Regions from separate parts of the Enterobacter cloacae complex sp. HYC042_NIDB genome, predicted to be linked through region 3. Evidence: predicted binding sites of a transcription regulator. Region 3 holds the regulator's gene; each other region holds the start of a gene.
What was found. Region 3 encodes CRP, which controls carbon source genes, mostly activating them, when cyclic AMP is high. Its sites were predicted from a motif close to ATGTGANNNNNNTCACAT; they were not measured.
Positions count from the first base shown of each region.

Region 1 (7,544 bases), 2.3 Mb from region 3:
TCGGCGGTGATACTACCGCGTCGCAAATCCGCGATGCACGCCTTGACCCGAAAGTGAAAGCGATTGTCCTGCGGGTGAACAGCCCTGGCGGCAGCGTTAGCGCTTCCGAAGTGATCCGCGCCGAGCTGGCCGCAGCGCGTGCCGCTGGCAAGCCGATCGTCGTATCCATGGGCGGCATGGCCGCGTCTGGTGGGTACTGGATCTCCACGCCTGCCAACTATATTGTGGCGAACCCAAGCACGCTGACCGGCTCGATTGGCATCTTCGGGGTGATTAACACCGTGGAAAACAGCCTGGATTATCTGGGCGTGCATACCGATGGTGTTTCCACGTCGCCGCTGGCGGATGTGTCGATGACCAAATCTCTGCCGCCGGAAGTTTCAGAGATGATGCAGCTGAGCATTGAGAACGGCTATAAACGCTTTATCACGCTGGTTGCCGACTCGCGTAAGAAGACGCCGGAACAGATCGACCAGATTGCTCAGGGCCACGTCTGGACCGGACAGGATGCGAAGAGTAACGGTCTGGTCGACAGCCTGGGCGACTTCGACGACGCGGTGAAGAAAGCCGCCGAACTGGCGAAGCTCAAGCAGTGGCACGTTGAGTATTATCAGGACGAACCGTCGTTCTTCGATATGGTGATGGACAGCATGTCCGTCTCCGTACGCGCCATGCTGCCGGAGGCGCTGCAGGCGTACCTGCCGGCCCCGGTGACCACGGCTGCGAAAGCGATGAAGGCGGAAAGCGATAAGCTTGCGGCCTTTAACGATCCACAAAGTCGTTACGCGTTTTGCCTGACCTGCGCGAACGTCCGTTAAAAACCGTCCCCTCTTCCCGTGAAGAGGGGATTTTTTTCTTTTGAAGAACAAGAACTCACTACCATGCAGAAGAAATCGATTTATGTAGCCTACACTGGCGGTACCATCGGTATGCAGCGCTCTGAAAATGGCTATATCCCCGTCTCCGGCCATCTGCAGCGTCAGCTTGCGCTGATGCCTGAATTCCACCGTCCGGAAATGCCTGACTTCACCATCCACGAATACGAGCCGCTGATGGACTCCTCCGACATGACGCCGGAAGACTGGCAGCACATCGCGGATGACATTAAAGCCCATTACGACCAGTACGACGGCTTCGTGATCCTGCACGGCACCGACACCATGGCGTTTACCGCTTCGGCGCTCTCCTTCATGCTGGAGAACCTGAGCAAGCCGGTGATCGTCACCGGGTCGCAAATACCGCTGGCGGAGCTGCGCTCGGACGGGCAGATCAACCTGCTGAACTCCCTGTACGTGGCGGCGAATTACCCGATCAACGAAGTGTCGCTGTTTTTTAACAATCGCCTGTATCGCGGCAACCGCACCACGAAAGCCCATGCCGACGGTTTTGATGCCTTTGCCTCCCCTAACCTGCAGCCGCTGCTGGAAGCGGGTATTCATATCCGTCGTCTGGGAACGCCTCCGGCACCGAACACCGCCGGCGAGCTGATTGTGCATCCGATTACCCCGCAGCCGATTGGCGTGGTCACCATTTATCCGGGCATCTCCGCGGACGTGGTGCGCAACTTCCTTCGCCAGCCGGTGAAAGCGCTGATCCTCCGTTCCTATGGCGTCGGCAACGCTCCGCAGAACGGCGAATTTCTGAAGGAGCTTCAGGAAGCCAGCGAGCGCGGAATTGTGGTGGTAAACCTGACCCAGTGCATGTCTGGCAAGGTCAATATGGGCGGTTATGCCACTGGCAACGCGCTGGCGCACGCGGGGGTGATCAGCGGCTTCGATATGACCGTTGAGGCGACGCTGACTAAACTTCACTATTTACTGAGTCAGGATCTGGACATTCAGTCCATTCGCCGCGCAATGATGCAAAACCTGCGTGGCGAGCTGACCCCGGACGAATAAGGAGCTCTCATGAAGCAACGCGCCCTGCTACTGGTCGATTTGCAAAATGATTTCTGCGCGGGCGGCGCGCTGGCCGTCGCCGAAGGTGACAGCACCGTTGACGTGGCAAATACCCTGATTGACTGGTGCAAAGCCCGCGGTGAAGCGGTTGTCGCCAGCCAGGACTGGCACCCGGCGAACCACGGCAGCTTTGCCAGCCAGCACAACGTTGAGCCTTTCACCCAGGGTGAACTCGACGGTCTGGCGCAAACCTTCTGGCCGGATCACTGCGTACAGCAGACCGAAGGAGCGGAGCTACACCCGCTCCTGAATCAGAAGGCCATCGACGCGGTGTTCCATAAAGGTGAAAACCCGGCTATCGACAGCTACAGCGCATTTTTCGATAACGGGCATCGCCAGAAGACGGCGCTGGACGCGTGGTTACGTCACCATGAAATCACGGAGCTGATCGTGCTGGGTCTGGCGACGGATTACTGCGTGAAGTTTACCGTGCTGGACGCGCTCCAGCTGGGTTATACCGTTAGCGTCATCACCGACAGCTGCCGTGGGGTGAACATCCAACCACAGGACAGCGCCCAGGCGTTTATGGATATGGCCGCCGAAGGTGCCACGCTGTATACGCTGGCAGACTGGCTGGAAACGCAGGCGTAGCCTTTTAAGCCGGGTGGCGCTGACGCTTACCCGGCAAAACCCCTCCCCAATCCCCATAAAGTGAACTCCCTCGCATCCTCAGCGAAGCGGCAATGCTATTCTCTTCAGGCTGTTTTTTCGCCACGCCTTTTCTGTGGCGTGGTTATTTTTATTAAGTCAAAGAGGAACTTGTATGAAACGTTTGCCCCTGCTGGCAGCATTACCCTTGCTTTGCGCGTCGCTTGCTTCCGCCGCACCTCTGATGTCCGTGGGCTACTTTAACGGGGGTGGCGACGTCACCGCCGGACCGGGTGGCGATATCAATAAACTGGACGTTCGTCAGATCACCCATCTGAACTACTCGTTTGGGCTTGTTTATAACAACGAGAAAGACGAGACCAACCCCGCGCTGAAAGATCCGGCGAAGCTGCATCAAATCTGGCTGTCGCCAAAAGTGGCGTCCGATCTGGCCCTTATCCCGACCCTGCGTAAACAAAACCCGAACCTGAAAGTCCTGCTCTCCGTTGGCGGCTGGGGCGCGCGCGGTTTCTCTGGCGCAGCGGCAACCCAGGAGAGTCGCGCGGTGTTTATCCGCTCCGCGAAGGAAATTGTTGAGAAATACGGTCTGGACGGGATCGATCTCGACTGGGAATATCCGGTCAACGGCGCGTGGGGGCTGGTTGCAAGCCAGCCCGCCGACAGGGAAAACTTCACCGCCCTGCTGAAAGAGATGCGCGACGCGTTCGGGCAGAAAAAGCTGGTGACCATTGCGGTGGGCGCGAATGCGGAAAGTCCGAAAAGCTGGGTGGATGTCAAAGCCATCGCCCCGCTCCTCGACTACATCAACCTGATGACCTACGACATGGCGTACGGGACACAGTACTTCAACGCGAACCTGTATGACTCCAGCGCCTGGCCAACGGTGGCTGCCGCCGACAAATACAGCGTCGATTTTGTGGTGAACAACTATCTGGCCGCCGGACTTAAGCCGAAGCAGATGAACCTCGGGATCGGTTTTTACGGCCGCGTACCGAAACGTGCGGTTGAACCGGGCATTGACTGGAGCAAGCCGGACGCGCAAAAAAATCCGGTCACACAGCCCTACTTTGGACCGCAGGAGATCGCCCTGTTTAAGTCGCTCGGCTATGACCTGGCTAAAGATACCTACGTGAAGTACAACGATATCGTGAAGAAGCTGCTGAACGATCCGCAGAAACGTTTTACCGAGCACTGGGACGACCGGGCGAAGGTACCGTGGCTCTCGGTAAAGGGTGCCGATGGCAACGCGCTGTTTGCGATTTCGTATGAGAATCCGCGTTCTGTCGCGATCAAGGCGGACTACATCAAAGAGAAAGGTCTCGCCGGGGCGATGTTCTGGGAGTACGGAGCGGACGACAATAATCAGTTAGCGAAACAGCTGGCGGAGTCGCTCGGGATCCCGCATAAGTAGTAAGACACCAGGCCCTCTCCCACAGAGAGAGGGCCTGGTGAGAGCATCAACCCGCACCGTTATTGCATTTTGATCGTCGCAATCGGCTTCGGCGTGATGCCAAAATCTTCCTTCAGCTCGCGCTTGCTCTTCATCACCATCTGACCGTTAGTGTCGATAGTCATGTGTTGCGCATCGGTGTTATTGCGCGCCTGCCACAGCATCACCAGCTGCAAACTGTTCTCTTTTTGCTCAGGCGTGAGCGCCACACCGTCCGGCCATTTTCCCAGCTCAACGGCGGTCACCAGACGCTGATAAACTTCCGGGGTCATCCCGTTAATCATGTCCTCAATATTCACGATCTCTCCCTTTCAAAGGAATAATTTGCTGAATCGTTTTTTCAACCCTTAATCTGGTCGCCGTTTTCATCATCGGTGAAGCTCATTGAGGCTGAATTCACGCAGAAACGCTCACCCGTTGGCTGAGGACCATCCGGGAAGACGTGCCCCAGGTGCGCGTCGCAGTTACCGCAGCGAATTTCCGTGCGCACCATACCGTGCGACGAGTCGGTCAGATAGCGGATTGCGTCATCGCTCACCGGCTCGTAAAAGCTCGGCCAGCCGCAGCCGGAGTCGTATTTCGTTTGTGAATTGAACAGCGGGGCATCGCAGACCAGACAGTGATAGACGCCGTCTCGCTTGTTGTGCAGTAATCGCCCGGTAAATGGCGGCTCCGTGCCGTGATTCTGGGTCACGTAAAACTGCATTTCGGTGAGGTTTTTTTTCAGATCGTCAGGGTTATGTTGGTTCGACATATGCTTACATCTCGCTGTAGAAACAGACATCTTTTAACCCGGATTCTAACAAAACATTAACACCCTTGCGTGCACTTTTGTTCTAAACTTATGTGTCGCGAAAAGGCGGTCAGGCAATTGTGATCACGTTCACATTTTTATCCTGCGAGGACTTTAAAATTCCGGGCGCAGCCCCCATGTGGTTGCAAGCTCAAAGGGAAAGTGAGGCGAGTCAGTCGCACAAACGTTAGTCACAGGATTGATTTGTCGCAATGATTGACACGATTCCGCTTGACGCTGCGTAAGGTTTTTGTAATTTTACAGGCAACCTTTTATTCACTAACAAATAGCTGGTGGAATATATGACTATCAAAGTAGGTATCAACGGTTTTGGCCGTATCGGCCGTATTGTTTTCCGTGCTGCTCAGAAACGTTCTGACATCGAAATCGTTGGTATCAACGATCTCCTGGACGCTGAATACATGGCGTACATGCTGAAGTACGACTCAACTCACGGTCGTTTCGACGGCACCGTTGAAGTGAAAGACGGCCACCTGGTTGTTAACGGCAAAACCATCCGCGTTACTGCTGAGAAAGACCCAGCTAACCTGAAATGGAACGAAATCGGTGTTGACGTTGTTGCTGAAGCAACCGGTATCTTCCTGACCGACGAAACTGCACGTAAACACATCACTGCGGGTGCGAAGAAAGTTGTTCTGACTGGTCCTTCCAAAGACAACACCCCAATGTTCGTTCGCGGTGCAAACTTCGAAACTTACGCTGGCCAGGACATCGTTTCTAACGCATCCTGCACCACCAACTGCCTGGCACCGCTGGCTAAAGTGATCAACGACAACTTCGGCATCATCGAAGGTCTGATGACTACCGTTCACGCGACCACCGCTACTCAAAAAACCGTTGACGGCCCGTCTCACAAAGACTGGCGCGGCGGCCGTGGCGCGGCTCAGAACATCATCCCATCCTCTACCGGTGCTGCTAAAGCTGTAGGTAAAGTACTGCCAGAACTGAATGGCAAACTGACTGGTATGGCGTTCCGCGTTCCAACTCCTAACGTATCCGTTGTTGACCTGACCGTTCGTCTGGAAAAAGCTGCTTCTTATGAAGAAATTAAGAAAGCAATCAAAGCTGCTTCCGAAGGCCCAATGAAAGGCGTTCTGGGTTACACCGAAGACGACGTTGTATCTACCGATTTCAACGGCGAAGTGTGCACTTCCGTGTTCGATGCTAAAGCAGGTATCGCACTGAACGACAACTTCGTGAAACTGGTTTCCTGGTACGACAACGAAACCGGCTACTCTAACAAAGTACTGGACCTGATCGCTCACATCTCCAAATAAGTTGAGATGAGTGATTGATCCAAAAAGGCGACTTCGGTCGCCTTTTTTATTGTTTTTTAGACAGAGGATTGCTTAATGATAAATAAAATTTTTGCACTTCCGGTAGTCGAACAACTTACCCCTGTGCTCTCCCGCCGTCAGATTGACGGTGCCGACGTTATCGTCGTTGACCACCCGCGCGTTAAAGCCTCCGTGGCGCTGAACGGCGCGCACCTGCTCTCCTGGAAACCGGAAGGCGAAGCGGAAGCGCTGTGGCTGAGTGACGCCACCTCGTTCAAAAAAGGGGATGCGATTCGCGGCGGCGTACCGATCTGCTGGCCGTGGTTTGGCCCGTCCGTACAGCCGGGTTTGCCTTCTCACGGTTTCGCCCGTAACCAGCAGTGGACGCTGAAAGCGCATAACGAAGATGACAACGGCGCAGTGCTGACCTTTGAGCTGCAGGCTAATGATGAAACCCGCGCCCTGTGGCCGCATGATTTCACCCTGTATGCCCGCTTCAAACTGGGTCAGAGCTGCGAGATTGAGCTGGAAGCCCACGGCGAGTTCGAGACCACCTCTGCCCTGCATACCTACTTCAACGTGGGTGACATCAATGCGGTGAAGGTGAGCGGCCTGGGCGATACCTTTATCGACAAAGTTGATAACGCGAAGGAAGGTAAGCTGAGCGACGGCGTTCAGACGTTCCCTGACCGTACTGACCGCGTCTATCTGCATCCGGAAGCGTGCAGCGTGATCCACGACGGTGCTCTGAACCGCGGCATTGAGGTGGTTCATCACCATCACAGCAACGTGGTGGGCTGGAACCCGGGGCCTGCACTCTCCATCAGCATGGCCGACATCCCTGATGACGGTTACAAAACGTTCGTCTGTGTGGAAACGGCCTGCGTAACCACCCCGCAGAAAGCGAGCGAGGAAAAGCCGTCTCGTTTAGGGCAGACAATTCGCATCGTTAAGCGATAAGGTCGCTGCACCACACCAAAGCAAACGGGGCGCAAGCGCCCCGTTTTGATGCAATGATTGCACCACTATAATGCACAATCAGAACTTGTAGGTCACACCCACCGAGAAGATGCCAGCCCAGGACTTATCAACCATCGGGCTATCCTTCACTTCGTCGCTCAGACGCTCGTAACGGCCGGTACCGTAGACGTTCCAGTCGCCAAGGAAGTTATAGCTCGCGGTCAGCTCCAGGTAAGGATCCCAGCCATCATCGGCGCTGTAGCTTTTCAGCCCACTGCGGCGGGACTCGTTTTTAGAAACGCCGTAGTAATAGTCGTTGTAGTTTTCACTGTTGTACTGCACGCCGATACCCGGCGTCAGGGTGAGCCCACCGTTGGTATAGCGATACAACCACGCCAGATCCCAGATAAAGCCGTTGCTGTTATCCAGCGTATCACCCGCCAGGGCCGTACGGAGGAAGCCATACTGGGTGTTAT
Region 1 covers NZ_CP109650.1:2,092,447-2,099,990, reverse strand. The annotation lists gene sppA (signal peptide peptidase SppA) at 1-818, shown strand, start outside; gene ansA (asparaginase) at 882-1,898, shown strand; gene pncA (bifunctional nicotinamidase/pyrazinamidase) at 1,908-2,549, shown strand; gene chiD (chitinase ChiD) at 2,722-3,978, shown strand; gene OKF39_RS10025 (YeaC family protein) at 4,038-4,316, opposite strand; gene msrB (peptide-methionine (R)-S-oxide reductase MsrB) at 4,358-4,771, opposite strand; gene gapA (glyceraldehyde-3-phosphate dehydrogenase) at 5,113-6,108, shown strand; gene OKF39_RS10010 (D-hexose-6-phosphate mutarotase) at 6,184-7,068, shown strand; gene OKF39_RS10005 (MipA/OmpV family protein) at 7,147-7,544, opposite strand, start outside.
Region 1: msrB (peptide-methionine (R)-S-oxide reductase MsrB) is a predicted target of CRP. The motif match lies at 4,889-4,906, and genes of this name have one in related genera.

Region 2 (7,544 bases), 2.2 Mb from region 3:
TGCTGGGGCTGGCCGGGATGGCAACGCTGCTCGCTGCGACCACGCATGCGCCCATTATGTCGGCGCTGATGGTCTGTGAAATGACCGGGCAGTATTTTTTACTGCCCGGTTTACTGGTCGCCTGCGTGATAGCGTCCGTACTGTCGCGGACGTTACGCCACGACTCGATCTACGGTCAACACGCCACCGAGGGCAGAGAGATCGATGTACTGCGCTAGCTCGCGCTGCTCGGCGCGAGGCAGATAAGGCAGCTCGCCCACCAGCGGGCCAGGCAGTTTGGTGCTCAGTACGTCGATGATCTCCGCGTAGTGCGCGAGGCCTGGATTAATACGGTTTGCCACCCAGCCAGCCAGCGGCAGGCCGTCATTGGCAATCGCCTGCGCCGTCAGCAGCGCGTGGTTGATACACCCTTCCTGGATCCCCACTACCATCACTACCGGCAGCTGCTCCTGCACGACCCATTCAGACAGCGGGCGTAAATCATTCATCAGGCTGCGCCAGCCGCCCGTTCCTTCGACGACTACGTGATCGACCTGCTCACTCAGGTTCGCCAGCCCGTCGGATAACAGGGAATAATTGATCGGGCCGCTGTGCGCCACGCTGCTTTCATCTTCGCTTAACGCAATAGGATTGACCGCGTGGTAAGGCAGTTCCAGTGACGAGACGCTTTGCAGCACCAGGGCGTCTTTATTTCGCAATCCCTCTGGCGTCTCTTTACTCCCTTTTGCGACCGGTTTGTACCCAGCGACGCGTTTACCGCTTGCTGTCAGAGCCTGCAGCAATGCGCGGGATACAACGGTCTTGCCGACAGAGGTATCTGTACCAGTAACAAAGAAACGCTTAAGCATGACTCACTCCACCTCTTGGGTATGCTTCGAAAATATCAACCAGGTAAATAATTCAGTGGAGGAAGTCTACGGGATGCGTGCGCTACCCGGCTTGAGATAGCGCAATTTTTCTTACATCTGCGGAAAAGAGTTAACCCTGTAACAGGCGGATAAGCAGCGAGCCATTGTACATGGCATCTTTGACCAGCGCCGCGCCGGCCATCGTGCCCTGGTTGGAAAACTGGGTACTTTCTACCGCAATATTTCTGCTGTAGGCAGGAAGCGACTGCTGCTGAATACAGGCCGTAATCGCCGGAAAAAGGATCTCCGCCGCCTGGCTGAGCGGTGAGCCGATCAGGATTTTTTGCGGATTGAAGAGGTTCACCATAATCGCCAGAATGCGGCCTACGTTATTCCCCACCCCGGTAATAATGTCCTTCGCCAGCAGATCCCCCTGACGCGCGGCGTCACAGAGAGAATCCACCGTCAGGGGTTGGCCGTGAAGCGAAGAGCTCATGGACTGACTGAGCCTGACCTGCGCCAGCTCCAGCACGCTTTCCACGCTGGCAATGGTCTCCAGACAGCCGTGGTTCCCGCAGTAGCAACGCTTGCCGTACGGGTCGACCTGGGTATGGCCAATTTCCACCAGGCTGCTGCTCCCGGCGTGGAGAAGCCGTCCGTCGGTGATCACCCCCGCCCCGACGTTGTGGTCGATGACCACCTGAATCACATCCCGCGCACCGCGCGACGCGCCAAACAGCGCTTCCGCCATCGTCCAGGCGCTAATGTCGTGCTGAATATAGACCGGCACGCCGGTATGGTTTTCCAGCACTTCGCCCAGCGGCATCTCTTTAACATCGTCGTAAAACGGCATGCGGTGAACAATACCATTTTCGGTATCAATAATGCCGGGCATGGTGATGGCAATCGCCGTTAAGCGTTCAAGCCGCTGCTGATGGCGAATAAAGAAGCGATCGATATGGGAGACAATCGCATCGAGAAGCGGTTCCTCGGCATTGAGCGACAGCTCAAGCCGGTCTTCCACCACCAGCTTGCTGCTGAGATCGCGCAGCGCAAGGAAGATCTCTCCGCGGCTGATGCGCAGCGAGAGGTAGTGCCAGGCTTCCGTCTCGACCACCAGGCCGACCGCCGGACGACCACGGCTGCCCGGCTCCTGAATTTCCGTCTCCTGGACCAGGTGCGCTTCCAGCATTTCGCGGACAATTTTGGTGATACTGGCAGGTGCCAGCTGTGCCAGGCGCGACAGATCGATACGCGAAACCGGACCAAGCTGATCAATCAGGCGATACACCGCGCCAGCGTTGGTCTGCTTAATCTGATCAATATGCCCTGGCTGACTATCAGCAACCACCTCGTACTCCCTTATTTTCGAGCTTCGAAATAAACTGTTGGCTATGGTGAAGCACTTCCATGGGTGTCGTCAAATATTTACTTAGCCTTGTGATTTACCGCACATTTTTACCCGTTTTCCAGGGAAATATCAGACCGCGGAAGCCTGGATTAACCGCTGTTTGAAGCGCTGGGCAGCATGACTCTGTTCGCGATGTTTTGACCACACCAGCCACATCTCTGAAACGGCATCCTCCTCGGCGATAGTAACCCAGCGCATCTCACGCAGCTGTACCCGCTTAAAGGAGGCCGGGAGTATCGACACACCCAGCCCGGCGGCGACCAGGCCGATAATGGTCATCGCCTCTCCCACTTCCTGGGTAATGACCGGCGCCAGATCGTAGCGGCGCATCAGCCCCAGAATATCGTCATACAGGCCCGTCCCGACCTGCGGGTCAAAAAAGACAAACGGCTCTTTTGCCAGCTCCGCCAGCGAAACCGCCGGACGCGACGCCAGAGGGTGATCGTTCGGGATCATGGCCATCAGCGGTTCGCGCAGGATAACCTCCCACGCCAGCGTGTCCGGCAGCTGGGTATTACGCATCAGCCCCAGATCGAGCGCACCTTCGTTCAGCGGCGCAATCTGCTCGCGGGTATTAATTTCGCGAGTCTGAATATGCACGTCCGGAAAATGACGGCGGAAGGACGAAAGCGTCTGCGAGACGGCGCTGATAAACGGCGCGGACGAGGTAAACCCGATCCGCAGCTCCCCGGCTTCCCCAAGATAGAGCCGTTCCGCCCGGGCAGCGGCGTCGTCGACCATGCTCAGAATTTGTCGGCTGTCGATCAGAAACTGCTTACCCGCCGCCGTCAGGCTCACGCTGCGGTTGGTGCGGGCCAGAAGACGCGCCCCGACCTGCTGTTCGAGGATTTGAATCTGCTGGCTTAAGGGCGGCTGAGAAATGTTCAGTCGTGCCGCCGCGCGGCCGAAATGCAGTTCCTCAGCGACGGCGACAAAGTAGCGAAGATGACGCAGCTCGATATTCATATTTTTAAAGTATCATTTGAGATTATTAATATATTAGACAGAATATTTACATTTTCCTACCCTGAAGGTGTGGTCATACCCGTCACCAGAAATCACGGGGATGTTTAAGCAAGGAAACTGTGTGAGTCGTACATCTACCATTGATATCGCGCCGGCCAGAGATATTAATGATTTGCCTGTAGCATCGCAGCCGGTTCAGTTCATCAAACGTGGTACCCCCCAGTTTATGCGCGTCACGCTGGCGCTCTTTTCCGCCGGTCTGGCAACGTTTGCCCTGCTCTACTGCGTTCAGCCGATCCTGCCCGTTCTCTCCCATGAATTTGGCGTATCGCCTGCCAGCAGCAGCGTTTCGCTTTCCATTTCAACCGGGATGCTGGCAATTGGCCTGCTTTTTACCGGCCCGCTCTCCGACGCCATTGGCCGTAAACAGGTGATGGTAACCGCCCTGATGCTGGCCTCGGTCTGTACGTTACTCTCGACAATGATGACCAGCTGGCACGGCATTTTGATGATGCGCGCGCTGATCGGGCTCTCGCTCAGCGGCGTGGCGGCAGTCGGGATGACCTATCTCAGCGAGGAGATCCACCCGAGCTTCGTTGCCTTTTCGATGGGGCTGTACATCAGCGGGAACTCGATTGGCGGCATGAGCGGGCGTCTGCTGAGCGGGGTATTCACGGACTTCTTTAGCTGGCGCATTGCGCTGGCGGTGATCGGCTGTTTTGCGCTGGCATCGGCCCTGATGTTCTGGAAAATCCTGCCAGAATCGCGCCATTTTCGCCCGACGTCTCTGCGCCCGAAAACGCTGTTTATCAACTTCCGCCTTCACTGGCGTGACAAAGGTTTACCGCGACTGTTTCTGATGGGATTCCTGCTGATGGGTTCCTTCGTGACGCTGTTTAACTATATTGGCTACCGGCTGATGCTCTCGCCGTGGCATCTGAATCAGGCTGTTGTGGGTTTGCTTTCCGTGGCCTATCTCACCGGTACGTGGAGTTCGCCGAAAGCCGGGGCGATGACAGCACGCTTTGGCCGCGGGCCGGTGATGCTGGTGTTTACCGCGGTGATGCTGCTCGGCCTGCTGCTGACGCTCTTCTCCTCCCTGTGGCTTATCTTTGCCGGGATGCTGCTCTTCTCCGCAGGGTTCTTCGCCGCTCACTCCGTCGCCAGCAGCTGGATTGGCCCGCGTGCGCGTCGCGCCAAAGGACAGGCATCGTCGCTGTATCTGTTTAGCTATTATCTGGGCTCAAGCATCGCCGGGACGCTGGGCGGTGTGTTCTGGCATCACTACGGCTGGAACGGCGTGGGCGGGTTTATCGCGCTGATGCTCTGTGCCGCACTGCTGGTGGGCGCAAGCCTTCATAAACGCCTGAGATAATCATCCTGCGGGCTGATGCCCGATCCAGATAAACGGCACCAGCTTACTGGTGCCGTTTCACGTTCAGGAATCCCAGGCCTGCTCTATCTTACCGGCTTCAAACTGCGGAGGCGGTTTTCGGAAGCGGCGCGTGAGCCAGGTCAGGTAAAGGACACCCAGTGCCGCCCAGATGAGGCCAAGCGTCAGGGACGTCGCTTCGAGGTTGATCCACAGCACGCCGACCGTTGCGGCACCAATGAGTGGCAGCAGGAAATAGTGGAGCCGATCTTTCCACGTTTTGTTCAGCCCCTTACGCCGCCAGAAATGGTTGTACACCGAGAGATTAACAAACGTAAACGCCACCAGCGCGCCAAAGTTGATCAGCGCCGTCGCGGTCACCAGATCAAAGTACAGGGCCGACAGCGCCACTATCCCTACCATAATCACGTTCAGGGCCGGAGTGCGCCACTTCGGATGCACGTAGCCAAACACCCGCTCAGGAAAGACGTTGTCACGCCCCATCACGTACAATAAGCGTGAGACGCTGGCGTGCGAGGCCAGGCCTGAAGCGAGCGTATTCACAAACGTGGTGCACAGAAACACCGACTGGAAGAGCTTGCCGCCCACGTACAGCGCAATTTCCGGCAGCGCGGCGTCCGGGTTCTTGAAACGCGCGATCGTCGGGAAAAAGAGCTGCATGAAAAACGAGGCAACAATAAATATCAGCCCGCCATACAGTGCGGTCAGGAAAATCGCTTTGGGGATCACCCGCGCCGCGTTTGGCGTCTCTTCCGACAGCGTGGTGACCGCGTCAAAGCCGAGGAAAGAGAAGCAGACGATAGTCGCGCCGGTAATGATAGGAAGCAGGTGCGCGTTCTCGCTGATAAACGGCTGGAGCGACCAGACGGTGCCGACCCCCTCACCCTTGTGCAGGCCGTGCACCACGAGTATGACAAAGACCACCATGATGGCGACCTGCACCAGCACAAACAGGGTGTTAAAGTTGGCGACCAGGTTAACGCTTTTCAGGTTCGCCAGCGTCAGGATCGTTACAAAACCCACCACCCAGACCCAGGGCGGGACTTCAGGGAACAACGCGGAAAGGTAGATCTTCGCCAGCAGCACGTTGATCATCGGCAGGAAGAGATAGTCCAGCAGCGATGACCAGCCAACCATAAAGCCTAAGTGAGGGCCGATCGATTTCTGCGTGTAGGTGTAAGCAGAGCCCGCTTCCGGGAACTGTCGCACCAGTTTGCCGTAGCTGATGGCGGTAAACATGACGCCCGCCAGCGCCAGGAGATACGAGGCGGGCACGTGGCCATTGCTGATACCGGACACAATGCCGAAGGTATCAAACACGGTCATGGGCGTGAGGTAAGCCAGCCCCATCATGACCACCTGCCAGAGCTTGAGGGAACTGCGCAGCCGGGTTCTTCCGGCCATGCGCGGCGAGTCAAGAGAGGTATTAGTCGCCATAAACCATCCCCCCCATGCTTACCGTGGTTTGCAATCGCGCTGACCGTAACGCAAACCTGCTTAGCAAAGGGGGAAGTTGTAAAGAACATACGCGATCGTACCAGCGCAGCGTCTCTCGCTCGCACTCACAGCAGGCACCTGACTGGCCCCCTTCGCCCTGCGGATAGTTGAACATCTGCATCATTTCCTACCTCGTCACACAGTGTCGTTAAGAAAGTCCCTGTGCCGCCTGCGCTCCATAACGCGACTCCCGGGAGATAGCTGGCGTGCCAGCGAACGTTTCGGCCAGGCTCCGCGCAGGCCGTTTGGTGATACGTATGCAATGAAACAAAGCGGCCCCTTACCGGGGCACGTCATCAGGCGTTTTTCAGCATCCACTCAATTTCTGTTTCGGTAATCAGGCGTTCAAACTGCAGTAATTCATCATTTTTGCAGGCGTGATAGACGTGGCAGAAACGTTCGCCCAGCCGCTCGCGAAGATGATCGTTTTGCATGAATTCCCACAGCGCATCGCTCTGACGAATCGGGAACGGCAGTCCGTCCTGCTCCAGGCCATTGCCTTCCACTTCTTCCTGCAGGGGTAAATCGTTATCCAGCCCGTGTAGAATGCCGGCAAAAATCGCCGCCATCACCAGATACGGATTCGCGTCTGCTCCCGCCACCCGGTACTCGACCCGATGGTTATGGCGATCGCCGCAGGGGATACGCAGGGCAACGGTGCGATTATTGTGTCCCCATGACGCCTGCGTCGGTACGTACATTCCCGGCTGGAAGCGGCGGTAGGAGTTGACGTTCGGCGCCAGCAGCGCCATGGACGCGGGCATCAGATCGATCATTCCGGCCAGCGCGCGTTTCAGCAGCGCGGAATCCTCGCCGCTGGCGTCTGCGAGCACGTTTTCGCCTCGGTTGTTTTGCATGCTGATGTGAATATGCATCCCGCTGCCTGCATGCTCTTCATACGGCTTTGCCATAAACGTGGCGTGCATCTTATGTTTTTCCGCCATCTGCCTGACGAGACGTTTTAGCGCCAGCGCATCATCGCAGGCGTCGAGCACGTTTTCCGTATGGTGCAGGTTTATTTCAAACTGGCCCGGGGAGGCCTCAGCCACGGCCCCGTCGGCGGGGATCAGCTGCAGCTGCGCCAGTTCGTCAATGTCGTTCAGCACGTCAGCAAAGTGGTTCAGGTTATCAACCGAGTAGACCTGGCTCTGCGTATTACGTACGTCGGTGCCCGGCGCGCAGGGTGGCTGCAGATAGCCGTCGGCATCGCGCTTACGATCAAGTAAATAGAACTCCAGCTCTACCGCTACCACGGGGAACAGACCGCGCTGGCGCAGCTGCTGCCAGAGTCGGTTGAGTACGTTCCGCGGCTCAACGTCAAAGGGAGCGCCATCTTCATCGACCATGGTGAGCTGCACCTGACCAATGTATTCCGGGTCGGCGGCGGACGGCGTCAGGGTACCCGGCACCGGCACGCAGATACAGTCCG
Region 2 covers NZ_CP109650.1:2,325,287-2,332,830, reverse strand. The annotation lists gene clcB (voltage-gated ClC-type chloride channel ClcB) at 1-218, shown strand, start outside; gene bioD (dethiobiotin synthase) at 153-848, opposite strand; gene mlc (sugar metabolism global transcriptional regulator Mlc) at 979-2,199, opposite strand; gene OKF39_RS11205 (LysR family transcriptional regulator) at 2,329-3,225, opposite strand; gene OKF39_RS11200 (MFS transporter) at 3,347-4,600, shown strand; gene OKF39_RS11195 (APC family permease) at 4,664-6,055, opposite strand; gene OKF39_RS11190 (glutamine synthetase family protein) at 6,412-7,544, opposite strand, start outside.
Region 2: mlc (sugar metabolism global transcriptional regulator Mlc) is a predicted target of CRP. The motif match lies at 2,287-2,304, and genes of this name have one in related genera.

Region 3 (7,544 bases):
GTTGTCTCCTTGAAAAAGGTAATGGTCCTTCAGAGCCCGGCATTGAGACGCTGGAGCTTGGGCCTTCGGCGCCCGGGCTACCGCATCTGTGCCTCATTCATCGCCATCTGTATCACAGAGAGATGAAGCAGGCAGGCGAATTCCGTACCGACGATATTTTTAAGGGTGACATTCCCTTCTGCCATTTTGAGTACATCGAGACGATGGGTAACGAACTGATGGCGGCGCTGGAAAGTGATAAGTATCTTGTGGGTCTTGAAAAAGCGGCGTTTGTTGAAAAAGTGAGCCATTACTACTGTGAAATCAATATGCTGCATCCCTTTATGCGCGGTAATGGCATTGCTCAGCGCGTCTTCTTTGAGCAGCTGGCCATCCACGCGAATTACGCGCTGGACTGGCGGGATATTGATCCCGAGCAGTGGGTGGCGGCGAACCGAAGCGGTGCCACGGGCGATTTGACCGCGCTGAGCGCTATCTTTGCCAAAGTAGTGAGCGAAGCGCGGGAATCTGAGTAGAATAGGGCGGCATTTTTTTCGGGAGCCGCCATGATTCTGCTGATTGATAACTACGATTCCTTCACCTGGAACCTTTACCAGTATTTTTGTGAACTGGGTGCAGAGGTGGTTGTCCGCCGCAACGACGAACTCAGCCTGTCTGATATTGAGACGCTGGCTCCGCAGAAAATCGTCATTTCGCCGGGACCGTGTACGCCGTCGGAATCGGGCATTTCTCTGGAGGTTATTCACCACTATGCCGGCAGGCTGCCGATCCTGGGTGTCTGTCTCGGTCATCAGGCGATTGCCCAGGCATTTGGGGCTACCATCGTGCGTGCCGCGAAAGTGATGCACGGCAAAACCTCGCCGGTCACCCACACCGGCACGGGCGTATTCACAGGGCTCAATAACCCGCTAACCGTGACGCGCTACCATTCGCTGGTGATTGACCCACCGACGCTGCCCGACTGCTTCGACGTGACCGCCTGGAGCGATACGCAGGAGATCATGGGGATTCGCCACCGCGAGTGGGATCTCGAAGGCGTGCAGTTCCACCCTGAAAGTATCCTCAGCGAGCAGGGGCACGCTCTGCTGGCAAATTTCCTCAATCGCTGAATATCTGTTGCCTTGTTGTGAGTTTTTATGCATATTTTGTGATTATATTTTCACAATGAATGTGACATAAAATGGATGGGCATGACATGGCAACTGAACAACCAGCAATTACCCGCGCGACATTCGATGAAGTGATTCTGCCGATTTATGCACCGGCTGAGTTTATCCCGGTGAAGGGGAAAGGCAGCCGCGTCTGGGATCAGCAGGGCAAGGAGTATGTGGATTTCGCGGGCGGTATTGCGGTCACGGCGCTGGGCCACTGCCATCCTGCGCTGGTGGACGCGCTGAAAACCCAGGGCGAAACCCTGTGGCACACCAGCAACGTGTTCACCAACGAACCTGCGCTGCGACTGGGCCGTAAGATCATTGATGCGACCTTTGCCGAGCGCGTGCTGTTTATGAACTCCGGCACCGAAGCCAACGAAACCGCCTTTAAGCTGGCGCGTTACTACGCCACCACGCGCCACAGCCCGTACAAAACTAAAATCATCGCCTTCCATAACGCCTTCCACGGACGCTCTTTCTTTACCGTCTCCGTTGGCGGCCAGCCGAAGTATTCCGACGGCTTCGGTCCGAAACCAGCCGACATTATCCACGTGCCGTTTAACGATCTGCACGCGGTGAAAGCGGTGATGGACGACCACACCTGCGCGGTGGTGGTGGAGCCGATTCAGGGCGAAGGCGGCGTGACCGCGGCAACCCCGGAATTCCTGAAAGGGCTGCGCGAACTGTGCGACGAACATCAGGCGCTACTGGTGCTTGATGAAGTGCAGTCCGGGATGGGGCGTACCGGAGAGCTGTTTGCCTACATGCACTACGGCGTGACGCCGGATATTCTGACCAGCGCGAAAGCGCTCGGCGGCGGTTTTCCGGTGAGTGCGGTACTGACGACGCAGGAGATTGCCTCTGCGTTCCACGTCGGGTCTCACGGCTCGACCTACGGCGGTAACCCGCTGGCGAGCGCCGTGGCGGGTGCCGCGTTCGACATCATCAACACCCCTGAGGTGCTAAACGGCGTTAGCGCGAAACGCGAGCTGTTTGTGCAGCATCTCCAGCAGATTAACAATAAGTACGACGTCTTCAGCGAGATCCGCGGCATGGGGCTGCTGATTGGTGCGGAACTTAAGCCGCAGTACAAAGGCCGCGCGCGCGATTTCCTGCATGCCGCCGCTCGCGAAGGGGTGATGGTGCTCAACGCCGGGCCGGACGTGATGCGTTTTGCGCCGTCGCTGGTAGTGGAAGAGAAAGATATTGACGACGGGTTAACCCGCTTTGCCGCGGCGGTCGAGAAGATCGTAAAAGGCTAATACTCGGTTCGCTTTAACCGCCGCGTTAACCAAATGCCGTGATGCGGGCGCTGACGCCATGCCACCGACGAAATGGTGTGCATGGTGTTCAGATGTCCCAGTACGCGCTGCAAATGCTGCTCCAGGGTGCTCATCGGCCCGTGGGTCAGCGTCTCCGGTGCCTCCAGAATGTTCGAATCCCCCGACTCGCCCGGCGCGTCATACTCCAGACGCTGCTGACACCGCTGCAGGGCAATTTCACAGGACTGCAAATAGCGCTGCGCCAGATCCGGCGTCAGCATCGTGTGTTCGCGCGCCAGCGTGGTCATGGCGTTAATGTGCTCGACGATAAACTGGCTGTGCGTGACCCACAGCTTCATATCGGCAAGATAGTGTGAGTTAAAGCCCGGCTCCTGCATCGCCTGGTTGAGCGAGTTAAACAGGGCGTTGTGCGCCTGGTTGACCTTCATCCGCTGATACGCCAGCGGGGAGGGCTGCGGATCGTCGCTCAGGATCAGACGAATGGCCTGCTGATCAGCCTCCAGCGCGTCGTGGGCGTTCTGCCTCAGCAGCCCGCTCTGCCACTGCGGCCACAGCCAGACCATGCCGCCAAAGGCAATCAGGCAGCCGATCAGGGTATCAATCAGCCTGGCGACAATAAACTGTTCGCCGTTAAGCGTCAGCAGCTGAAGGGTATATACCGCCGTCACCGTAAAGCCCACCATCGCCCAGCCGTAGTTTTTGCGAATGATTAGATAGCTTACCAGGGTGATCGCCAGCATGCCCGCCAGGGTATAGCCCTCGGGCACGTGAAAATGCAGCGTCACGCCCGCAATAATCAGCCCCGCCATCGTGCCGCCTGCCCGGTGCAGAATGCGCACCCGCGTGGCGCCATAGCCGTTCTGGGTAACAAACAGCACGGTCATTAAGATCCAGTACGGTTTCGGCAGGTGGAGCGCCATGCCCATCAGGCTGGCGATACTGAGCATGACGCTAATCCTTGCAGCGTTGCGCAGAGCGGAAGATTTCAGAGACAGGTAGCTTCTCAGCGCCGGCAGCAGCGGCAGACGTTTCTGTTTATCCGCCATCAGGTCACGGGAATAAAGCGGGCGCTGGGTGCGCAGCACGCGGGCGATGCGGCTGAAGTGCCAGGCGGCAAACTGGCCGACCGGGTTATCCGGGTGCTGACGGGCGATTTTCTCCAGCGCGCCGAGCTGTTTGTCCATGTTAAAGCGCGTGGGGTAGCGGTGGTAGAGAATATCATCGGCCAGCACCCGCAGGCGCGCGGAGACGGTTTGTGCGTTCCAGCGGATCACCGCTTCGGCATGGCTGCGCTCAACCAGCTTTTGCACCTCCTGCGGGTGGTGAAGGCTAACGGAGATATGCTCCTGAAGATCCAGCCCCACCTGGAAGGTGCGCAACAGCCGTTTATATTCGTGGTTCTTGTTGGCGGCGAGCATATGCAGCTGCTGATAGCACTGGCTTATCAGGTCTACCACCTTTTGCTGGCGCGTCAGCAATGGCGGTAAGGATTTTTCCGGATCCGTATGCTGGGTGAGCAGGGTGTATTTGGCTTCACAGTAATCCGCAAGCTGCACGTAGAGCAGGCTCAGAGATTCGCGCAGCGGCTGCTCCCGCCACAGCCAGAACCAGAACCAGTTAAACAGCCCGTACCACAGCGTGCCGAGGGCGTAGATCAGCAGCGGCTCCCACACGGGCATATTACCGGCGAGGCTCAGGGTGAAGATGGCCGCAATGAGTGACGCGGGAAGCAGCCGGGCATGGAGCGAGCTGATTTCGGCGGTGACGCCGAGGGTCATCGCCAGCACGGTCAGGATCAGCGGCAGGGGAATATCGCGAGCCAGCAGAAGCTGCACCGCGAGGCTACAGCCAGCAAACAGCGAGCCGCCAATTATCAGACGTTTGAAAAAGCGTTTATGGGGCGTGTCCAGACCGGCAATGTTGCAGCAGGCGGGGACGAGAGAAAACAGCAGGCCCTGCTGAAGATGTCCCAGGATCAGGCCCACGGCCACGGGAAGACACAGCACCAGCGTTTGTCGTAGTGCGTAGTTAACTTCCGGGTGATAGATCAGCCTGCGCCACATGGGGAATAGAGACAAAAACGGCGTGACACCTCGCGATGGCACGCCGTTTAGGCAGGATTAACGGGTTCCGTAAACCACGATGGTTTTACCGTGGGCGGAGATCAGGTTTTGATCTTCCAGCATTTTCAGAATACGGCCCACCGTTTCGCGGGAGCAACCGACGATCTGACCGATTTCCTGACGGGTAATTTTAATTTGCATGCCGTCCGGGTGGGTCATCGCGTCTGGCTGTTTCGCCAGGTTCAGCAGAGTCTGCGCGATACGGCCAGTCACGTCCAGGAAGGCGAGGTTACCCACTTTCTCTGACGTCACCTGCAGACGGCGCGCCATCTGGGAAGAAAGACGCATCAGGATGTCAGGGTTAACCTGAATCAGCTGACGGAATTTCTTATAAGAAATTTCAGCCACTTCACATGCTGTCTTTGCACGAACCCAGGCGCTACGTTCCTGGCCTTCTTCAAACAGGCCCAGTTCACCGATAAAATCGCCCTGGTTCAGATAGGAAAGGATCATCTCTTTGCCTTCCTCATCTTTGATCAGCACTGCCACCGAGCCTTTGACGATGTAATACAAGGTTTCCGCTTTTTCACCCTGGTGAATCAGCGTGCTCTTCGATGGGTACTTATGAATGTGGCAATGAGACAAGAACCATTCGAGAGTCGGGTCTGTTTGCGGTTTGCCAAGCACCATGCGCTGTTATCCTCTGTTATAAGCTGTCACCAGAGTCATCAGATGCATCCGGACTCTGGGGTTGCAATCGAATTCTTACCCATACCCTGGGAAGTCGGCTGTCGTAACGTTTCGCAGCCAGTAAAGTTTGATGTCCTCTGCATACATGTGTAACGTCAATGTATTACTGTAGCATCCTGAGTGTTTTAGCATAGCTTTTGCCGCGTGTCTCCTGGTGTCTCGCTTCAGCATGATGCAGGTCGCCTTCCATTGCGAGAAATGTAACGCACGCGTAATCTGTCACCAAAAATGCAACGTTGGAGTTAATGAATATGCAAGCGCGCGTGAAGTGGGTTGAAGGTTTAACGTTCCTGGGCGAGTCCGCATCAGGACACCAGATTTTGATGGATGGTAACTCCGGCGATAAAGCCCCAAGCCCAATGGAAATGGTGCTGATGGCGGCAGGCGGATGCAGCGCGATTGACGTGGTGTCGATTCTGCAAAAAGGCCGTCATGACGTGACGGATTGCGAGGTTAAACTCACCTCAGAACGTCGCGAAGAGGCGCCACGCCTGTTCACCCACATTAATCTGCACTTTGTTGTCACCGGGAAAGAACTGAAAGACGCGGCGGTCTCACGCGCGGTGGATCTCTCTGCGGAGAAATACTGCTCTGTGGCGTTAATGCTGGAGAAAGCGGTAAAAATCACCCATTCGTATGAAGTGATCGAGGCTTAATTATTGGGGCATCGTGCGTGTTGATGCCCTCACCCTAACCCTCTCCCACGGGGCTGAGGGTTCCCCAGAAAAATGAAAAGCACGATGAAGTGTGATCTACTGGTTGCGCTAACAAATCAGAAGAGACCTCATCGTGCCTTTACAGACAGTCTGCCAGAAATTTTTCTCCGCGTCTTTATCTGACATTCACAGCTTCCGGGTTAATGTCCTTGTTTCCATGGCCGTCGCGCTCACCCACGGCGCATCCCTGACCCTGACCAGCCTGGGGCGAACCCTTCCCGGCAGGGCGCACGTCAAAAATAAAATTAAACGTGTTGACCGTGCCCTGGGTAATGCCGCCCTTCACCGTGATATTCCCCGCATTCAGCACCTGCTCACACATACCATCACCTCCCTGATGCCCTTCTGCGTTATCGCTGTCGACTGGACCGGCTGGCATGACAGGAACTGGCATCTTCTGCGGGCAAGCCTGGTCTGTAATGGTCGTTCACTTCCGCTTATGAGTGAGGTTGTCCCCGCAGAGCTGGCGCAGAACAGTGATGTCCAGTGCCGCTTCCTTGACCGCCTGCATGCTGCCATCCCGAAAGATAAAGCCATTACCATCCTTACGGATGCCGGCTTTCGGACAGACTGGTTCCGGCATGTAAGTCAGCTGGGCTGGAGCTTCACTGGCAGAGTCAGGGGCTGTATCAGCTTCCGGCTGGACGGAGATAAAAAGTGGATGAAAATCAGCGAGCTTGAGGCTACCGGGCAACCGGTCTGCGTGGGTTACGGTGTCCTGTCCCGTAAACACCGTATCCCCTGTTACGGCCGGTTTTATCTGCACAAACGCCCGGAGGCAGGGCGTCGCGGAAAGGGAGGCATGCCAAAAACACAGCGGGAACACCGCAGCAGTGCGCGGGAGCCCTGGCTGCTGTTCAGTAATGCAGAAGGGCTGGAACCGCACCAGATAATGGCCCTGTACAGCCGACGAATGCAGATAGAACAAAACTTCCGGGACGACAAAAGCCCACGCTTCGGGTTCGGTCTGAGGCTGAGCCGGAGCCAGGGAAAAGGGCGACTGGAAGTGCTGAATATGGTCGCGGCGATGGCAAGTCTGGTGATGTGGCTGGCAGGTTACAGGGCAGAAAGGCAGTGTTTACACTGGCATTATCAGGCAAGCAGTATCAGGCACAGGCGGGTGCTGTCTTACCTGAGTCTGGCAGAAGAAGTGCTCCGGCATGAACCTGGAAAAGTGAGGCGGCTGAATATAGGTAACGAGATGAAAAAGCTGGGAAAAGAGTACAGTAATATGGTCATGGAGGCATGACCATATTACTGGGGATCCCTCAGCCCACGGGGAGAGGGAACATGTTCACGCGATCTGTTTCCCTTCCATCAGTCGCTCCACCAGCGGCGTCATGATCAGCTCCATTGCCAGCCCCATTTTTCCACCGGGAACCACTAACGTATTCATGTGGGAAATAAACGAGCCCTGCAGCATCGCCAGCAGCCAGGGGTAATCAATGCCTTCAAGATTGCGGAAGTGGATTACCACAAAGCTCTCATCCAACGAAGGGATGCTCTTCGCCGCGAACGGATTGGAAGTGTCCACCGTCGGCACGCGCTGGAAGTTAATGTGCGTGCGGGAGAACTGCG
Region 3 covers NZ_CP109650.1:4,502,090-4,509,633, reverse strand. The annotation lists gene OKF39_RS21660 (putative adenosine monophosphate-protein transferase Fic) at 1-515, shown strand, start outside; gene pabA (aminodeoxychorismate synthase component 2) at 546-1,109, shown strand; gene argD (bifunctional acetylornithine/succinyldiaminopimelate transaminase) at 1,196-2,416, shown strand; gene OKF39_RS21645 (YccS/YhfK family putative transporter) at 2,413-4,500, opposite strand; gene crp (cAMP-activated global transcriptional regulator CRP) at 4,558-5,190, opposite strand; gene OKF39_RS21635 (OsmC family protein) at 5,502-5,906, shown strand; gene OKF39_RS21630 (IS4 family transposase) at 6,040-7,215, shown strand; gene OKF39_RS21625 (phosphoribulokinase) at 7,261-7,544, opposite strand, start outside.

Region 4 (7,544 bases), 1.2 Mb from region 3:
ACTTACATACTCGGCAAAATATTCACCAAGTGAATTATTTATTTTTAAATATAATTGCCGTTTATTTTGACTGTATAACTCGCGCAATATCAGCCGACGTTTGCAGCGTGCGGATCTCCTGAAATAATCCCAGCGCTTCGCTGTACTCTTTGCGTAAATAACTCAGCCACTGTTTAATTCGCGCGACGTGATACAAACCGGTGTCGCCCTGCTTTTCCAGACGGCTATATTTTTGCAGCAGCGTGACGACGTCTGCCCACGGCATCCGCGGCTCGTTATATTTCACCACCCGGCTGAGGTTCGGCACGTTCAGCGCGCCGCGGCCAATCATCACCGCATCGCAGCCGGTGGCTTTCAGGCACGCCTGCGCGCTCTCGTAATCCCAGATTTCGCCGTTGGCGATCACCGGAATAGTAAGTCGTTTGCGGATTTCACCAATCGCCTGCCAGTTAATGCGCTCGGCTTTGTAGCCGTCTTCTTTAGTGCGGCCATGCACCACCAGCTCGGTGGCCCCGGCCTGCTGCACCGCATCGGCAATTTCAAACTGTCGGGCGCCGCTGTCCCACCCCAGGCGCACCTTAACCGTCACCGGCAAATGCGAGGGCACGGCCTCACGCATGGCTTTCGCGCCGCGGTAAATCAGCTCAGGATCTTTCAGCAACGTCGCTCCGCCGCCGCTGCCGTTCACCAGCTTCGACGGACAGCCGCAGTTGAGATCCACCCCGTAAGAGCCAAGCGCTACCGCGCGGGCGGCATTTTCCGCCAGCCATTCAGGATACTGGCCGAGCAGCTGAATACGTACCAGCGTGCCGGAAGGGGTCCGGCTCTGGCGATGCAGTTCAGGGCAGAGACGATAGAATGACTTTTCTGGCAGCAACATATCGACCACGCGCAGGAACTCCGTCACGCAGAGATCGTAATCGTTCACCTCGGTCAGAAGCTCGCGCACGAGGGAGTCGAGCACGCCTTCCATTGGGGCCAGTAAAACACGCATAGCAGTACCTGTGAAAAAAGACGCGCTATAGTAGCCGCTCTCTATATCGCTGGGAAGCGCTTCTGTTCAGGCAGAAAATCACCCGGCGTTGCCCCAACAATAGCGCGAAACGCCGCCGCAAATGCCGCCGGGCCGGAAAACCCCAGCATCCAGGCCACCTGCTTAACCGGGTATCCGTTGGCGAGGAGATCCAGCGAGGCACAAATCCTTGCGCGCTGTCGCCAGGCCCGGAAGCTAAAGCCGGTATCGTTGATAAACGCACGTGAAAATGTGCGTTCAGACATCGCGGCCCGTTCCGCCAGCCTTTCCAGAGAGAGATCCCAGAGATTGTTGGCAATGATGTCACAGGCCACGCGATGTAAGCGCTCATCCACGGGCATCGGCAGTTCGGCAGAAATCTGCTGCGTCTCGCTGAGGATGTCGAGCAGCAAAACGGCCATGCTGCGCTGGCTTGCCGGCCGGTATTCCGCGCTGAACAGCCCGGCAATCAGCTCTTTGAACAACGCTGTGGCCATAATCACGTGAACCTCGTCTTTCCGCTTAAAAGGTTCGCATTGCGAAATCAGTGCCGGGCTAAACCAGACCGCGCGAAGCTCCGTTGCGGATAACACGCTGTAGGTATGCTCCTGAAAGGGAGGGATCCAAAGCGCGCGCTGCGGCGGTATGACCCAGCGTTTGCTGCCGGTTTCAACCAGCATAACCCCCTTAATGGCAAACAAAAGTTGTCCCTGCGAATGCTGGTGAGGCGGATCGACTTCGCCGCGCGTATAGCGAATTGCCCCTCTTGACCATCCGATAGCATCGTCGTGAATTGGCGTTTTATCGATAACGGTTGGCATTTCACATTCCCCCCTTCCTCTTATGATGCTGCTTGTACACGTAACCAGAGAGAGACGCAATGCACATCCATTTTATTATTCATGAACATTTCGAGGCGCCAGGCGCCTATGAAATCTGGGGGAAAAGTCGCGGCTGCAGTCTGAGCTACACCAGAGTGTATCAGGGCGAACCTTTACCTGAGGAACTGGGGGGCACAGACCTGCTTATCATCATGGGAGGCCCGCAATCCCCCGCCACCACGCTTGAGGAATGCCCCTGGTTTGATGCGCAGGCGGAAAAGGCACTCATCAGCCGCGCGATAGAGGCAGGTAAAACGGTGTTAGGCGTTTGTCTGGGCTCACAGCTTATCGGCGAAGCGCTGGGCGCAGCGTTTTGCCACAGCCCGGAAAAAGAGATCGGCAAATTTCCCGTCAGGCTCACAGATGCAGGCAAGGCGAACCCGCTGTTTGAGGACTTTGGCAGCGTGCTGAACGTCGGTCACTGGCATAACGATATGCCTGGGTTGACGCCGCAGGCTAAGGTTCTGGCTTACAGCGAGGGTTGTCCCCGCCAGATCGTGCAATACAGCGAACGGGTTTACGGTTTCCAGTGCCATATGGAGCTGACGCCGGAGGTGGTAGAGTTGCTGATTGAGCATTCGCAGAATGACCTCCGCCGTGCGGGTGAATTCCGTTTTGTCGAAACGGCGGAAAAACTCCGCTCGCATGATTATCGCGAAATGAACCAGGTGCTGTTTTCTTTTCTCGATAGACTGACCGCCTGACGCTGATGCCTTCTCTGGCGCGTGACTTCGCCAGCGCAATCCCTTTCCTCTAAACTGTAGCCTGCACCAGTAAGGTAATACCGGACGTTCCATTCCGGAATGTCTGGTATGCTCAAAATTCATGATGTGATCCGTGGCACATTTTTAGGTTTAATTGTATGATGAATGCGTTTCAGCAAGGACTATCACCATGAGCAAATCATTGAACATTATCTGGCAATATCTGCGCGCATTCGTCCTGATTTACGCCTGCCTGTATGCCGGCATTTTCATCGCGTCGCTGCTGCCCATCACCATTCCCGGCAGCATTATCGGTATGCTGATCCTCTTCGTTTTACTGGCGCTGCAAATTCTGCCTGCAAAGTGGGTCAATCCAGGCTGCTTCATTCTTATCCGCTACATGGCGCTGCTGTTCGTGCCTATCGGTGTGGGCGTCATGCAGTATTTTGATTTGCTCAAGGCGCAGTTCGGCCCGATTGTCGTTTCCTGCGCGGTCAGTACGCTGGTGGTTTTCCTGGTGGTGAGCTGGAGTTCTCATCTGGTACATGGAGAACGTAACGTGGTCGGGGAGAAAACAAAAAAATGATGGCTAATATCTGGTGGTCACTGCCGTTAACCCTGCTGGTATTCTTCGCCGCGCGCAAGCTTGCCGCACGATTTAAAATGCCCTTGCTGAACCCCCTGCTGGTGGCGATGGTGGTGATTATTCCCTTCCTGCTGCTCACCGGCATTCCTTATGAGCGTTACTTTGCAGGCAGCAAAATTTTAAACGACCTCCTGCAGCCCGCCGTTGTCGCGCTTGCCTTTCCTTTATACGAGCAGCTGCACCAGATCCGCGCACGGTGGAAGTCCATCATTACTATCTGTTTTGTGGGAAGCCTGGTGGCGATGATCACCGGCACGTCGGTGGCGCTGTTGATGGGGGCCTCCCCGCAAATTGCCGCCTCTATCCTGCCTAAATCAGTGACCACGCCTATCGCGATGGCGGTAGGCGGCAGCCTCGGCGGTATTCCAGCCATCAGCGCGATGTGCGTGATTTTCGTCGGTATTCTCGGCGCGGTGTTTGGCCACACTCTGCTGAACGGGATGCGTATTCACACCAAAGCAGCGCGCGGGCTGTCGATGGGCACCGCCTCGCACGCGCTGGGTACCGCCCGCTGCGCGGAGCTGGACTATCAGGAAGGGGCGTTTAGCTCGCTTGCGCTGGTGATCTGCGGGATTATCACCTCCCTGCTCGCCCCGTTCATTTTCCCGCTGATTCTGGCGGTGATGGGCTAAAATTTGCGATGCGTCGCGCAAATTTCATTTTGATTTCATAAGTTGCATACATAATGAGATGTGGATCACATATAAAGGCCTTGCGGCTCCGTAAACTACCGATCCATTAACCTTTATGAGGCAAACGCCATGCACCCACGTTTTCAAGCTGCCTTCGCTCAGCTTGCAGAGAATTTGCAGTCAGCCCTGGCTCCCATTCTGGCAGATGCACATTTCCCCGCCCTGCTGACGGCGGAGCAGGTCACGGTGCTTAAACAGGCAACCGGGCTGGATGAAGACGCGCTGGCTTTCGCACTGCTGCCCCTGGCTGCCGCCTGCGCCCGGGCCGATCTTTCCCACTTCAACGTCGGCGCCATCGCGCGCGGCGTCAGCGGAACCTGGTACTTCGGCGGGAACATGGAGTTCCTCGGCGCAACCATGCAGCAGACCGTTCACGCCGAGCAGAGCGCCATCAGCCACGCCTGGCTGCGCGGTGAGAAAGCCCTGAGCGCCATCACCGTAAACTATACCCCGTGCGGCCACTGCCGCCAGTTTATGAACGAGCTGAACAGCGGGCTGCAGCTGCGCATTAACCTGCCGGGCCGCGCGCCGCACACGCTGGGCGATTACCTGCCTGACGCCTTCGGCCCGAAAGATCTTGAGATTAAAACGCTGCTGATGGACGAGCAGGATCACGGTTTCGCCCTGTCCGGCGATGACCTGAACCAGGCGGCCATACGCGCGGCGAACAAGAGCCACACCCCGTACAGCAACTCCCCGAGCGGCGTGGCACTGCAGTGCCGCGATGGCCGTATCTTCACCGGCAGCTATGCGGAAAACGCCGCGTTTAACCCAACGCTGCCGCCGCTGCAGGGCGCACTCAACCTGCTGAGCCTGAACGGCTACGATTATCCGGACATTCAGCGTGCCGTTCTGGCCGAAAAGGCCGATGCGCCGCTGATTCAGTGGGATGCCACCGCCGCAACGCTCAAGGCGTTAGGCTGCACGACGATCGACCGCGTCCTGCTGGCGTAAACCTTCCGGCGGACAGAAATGTCCGCCACGTTGCTGAAAAACCCCTCAGTTGAGTCGCTGTTTCTTGCGCTAACCAGGCGGGTAAAGTAGCCTGAGTTAAATTTCATCCACGAACGAGCCATCTTCATGTTAAAGCGCGTTTTTTACAGCCTGTCTGTCCTGGTCGGCATACTGCTGTTTATCGTGCTGGGTCTCGACCGCTGGATGAGCTGGAAAACGGCCCCCTATATCTTTGATGACCTGCAGGACCTGCCCTATCGTCAGGTGGGCGTGGTGCTCGGCACCGCCAAGTATTACCGCACAGGGGTGATCAACCAGTATTACCGCTACCGTATTCAGGGCGCGCTGAACGCCTACAACAGCGGCAAGGTAAACTACCTGCTGCTGAGCGGCGATAACGCGCTGCAAAGCTATAACGAGCCGGTGACGATGCGGAAGGATTTGATTGCCGCAGGCGTGGACCCTGCCGATATCGTGCTCGACTACGCCGGGTTCCGCACCCTGGACTCCATCGTGCGCACGCGCAAAGTCTTCGATACCAACGACTTCATCATCATCACCCAGCGCTTCCACTGCGAGCGCGCGCTGTTTATCGCCCTGCACATGGGCATTCAGGCCCAGTGCTACGCGGTGCCGTCGCCGAAAGATATGCTGAGCGTGCGCGTCCGCGAGTTTGGTGCCCGCTTTGGCGCCCTGGCCGATCTGTATATCTTCAAACGCGAACCGCGCTTTTTAGGCCCTCTGGTGCCCATTCCGGCGATGCACGAAGTGCCGGAAGACGCGCAGGGTTACCCGGCGGTGACGCCGGAGCAGCTGCTGGATATGCAGAAAAAAGAGAAAAAGTAGGCCTGCCTTTATACTTTCTTTACGCCGGCACTGACGCTTTTTATCCCCCCTTTACGCCAGCTCTTTTAACCTGAGTTCACTGCCGCTACGGCTTCATTGAAGAATGACTATGAACTCGATAATGAATGCGTTTTTCCTCAAAAGTCTTCGCCCGTATTTTAATTTCCCCGGTTTATCACTCCCCGGTGCACTTAATTCTGGTCTCTGGCTGGATGAAAAAATTGACGCCCTGCAGCACAATATTGCCGTGGAAGTGGCCGACTATCTGGAACGCTACCCGCAGACGAAACACGTTGACGTTTACCTGAACGATATCAACGGCACGATGCGCGGCAAGCGCCTCACGGTGGAGAGCATGCTGAGTCTGGAAAAAGGCTGTTATTTTCCGCTTTCCGTCTACTCCATGGATCAGAAGGGAAAAATCGCCGCCCCGCTTTATGATGAACCCGACCGGCTGTGCGTCCCGGTCGCCGGTTCTCTGCGTCCCTGTCCGCAGGATCCGGAGCATACCGCGCAGATCCTGTTGACGATGAAGGACAGCGACGGTAACCCCTGCCCTCTTGAGCCACGCGCGATACTGCAGAACGTCGTGGCCCGCTTCCACCAGCACGGCCTTTTCCCGGTCATTGCCCCGGAAATCGAGTTTTACCTGACGGGACAGGGCGAGCGCGATCCGCAAAATCAGGGCTGTTTTCACATGGACACCTCGTCGGCGCACGCGGCGCTTTTTGACGAGCTGGAACAGCTGGCGCACCTTCAGCGCATTCCGCTGTCAGGGGTGGTAGCGGAAGCCGAGTCCGGACAGTACGAATTAAACCTGAAGCACAGCCAGCGCGTCGTAGAGGTCTGTGATAACGTGCTGGCCCTGCGCCGCCTGACCCGCTATGTCGCTGAAAAGCACGGTCTTCAGGCTAACTTTATGGCTAAGCCCTTCAGCCAGCTCTCCGGCAGCGGTTTGCACATCCATTTCAGCCTGAACAACAGCCGTGGCGAGAACGTTTTTGCCTCGCCGGTGAACGCACTGAGCAGCATGATGCGCTTGTGCATCGCGGGCCAGCTGGCGCTGATGCCCGCCTCCGTCGCCATTCTTGCGCCGGGGGTCAACGCGTTTCGTCGCCTGCGAAAAAACCTGACGGAACCCGTCTTTAACTCATGGGGCTATAACACCCGCTCCGCTGCCCTGCGCATTCCCTGCTCGGAAGAGAGCAACCGTCGTATCGAGTACCGACTGGCCGGAGCCGATGCGAATCCGTATCTGGTGGCGGCCACAATCCTGACCGGCATGCTGTACGGACTGGAACATATCGACGAGGGGGAACTCCCGGAACCACAGCAGGACCAACCGGAACTCCCGCTGTTCCAGCAGGAGGCAATTGAGGCCTTCGCCCGCTGTCAGTATCTCACCGACAGCCTGGGCGACGCCTTTTCCGAACAGTGGGTCGCCTGCAAGCTTTCTGAACTCGAGTGGTTTGAGCGCATTGTGACGCAAGAAGAGTCCCATCTGGCATAGGCCATAAAAAAGCCCGCTCGGTGAGCGGGCCGGGTATCGCGAGTGACGATTACTTCTTACGGGCGTACTTCAGTGAATCCAGCGCCACCGCGAAGATAATGATGGCGCCCTTGATGATGTACTGCCAGTACGGGTTCACGCCGATGTAGGTCAACCCGTAGTTGATGACGGTAAAGATGATCACACCGGTGACCACGCCGAGCACGGTACCCACCCCGCCGCTGAAGGAGACGCCGCCGACCACGCAGGCCGCAATCGCATCCAGCTCGTACATGAAGCCAAGGTTGTTCGTTGCGGAG
Region 4 covers NZ_CP109650.1:3,346,269-3,353,812, forward strand. The annotation lists gene dusC (tRNA dihydrouridine(16) synthase DusC) at 62-994, opposite strand; gene OKF39_RS16040 (AraC family transcriptional regulator) at 1,036-1,833, opposite strand; gene OKF39_RS16045 (type 1 glutamine amidotransferase) at 1,893-2,597, shown strand; gene OKF39_RS16050 (CidA/LrgA family protein) at 2,788-3,183, shown strand; gene OKF39_RS16055 (CidB/LrgB family autolysis modulator) at 3,180-3,875, shown strand; gene cdd (cytidine deaminase) at 4,005-4,889, shown strand; gene sanA (outer membrane permeability protein SanA) at 5,016-5,735, shown strand; gene OKF39_RS16070 (glutamine synthetase family protein) at 5,857-7,245, shown strand; gene mglC (galactose/methyl galactoside ABC transporter permease MglC) at 7,295-7,544, opposite strand, start outside.
Region 4: OKF39_RS16050 (CidA/LrgA family protein) is a predicted target of CRP. The motif match lies at 2,722-2,739, and genes of this name have one in related genera.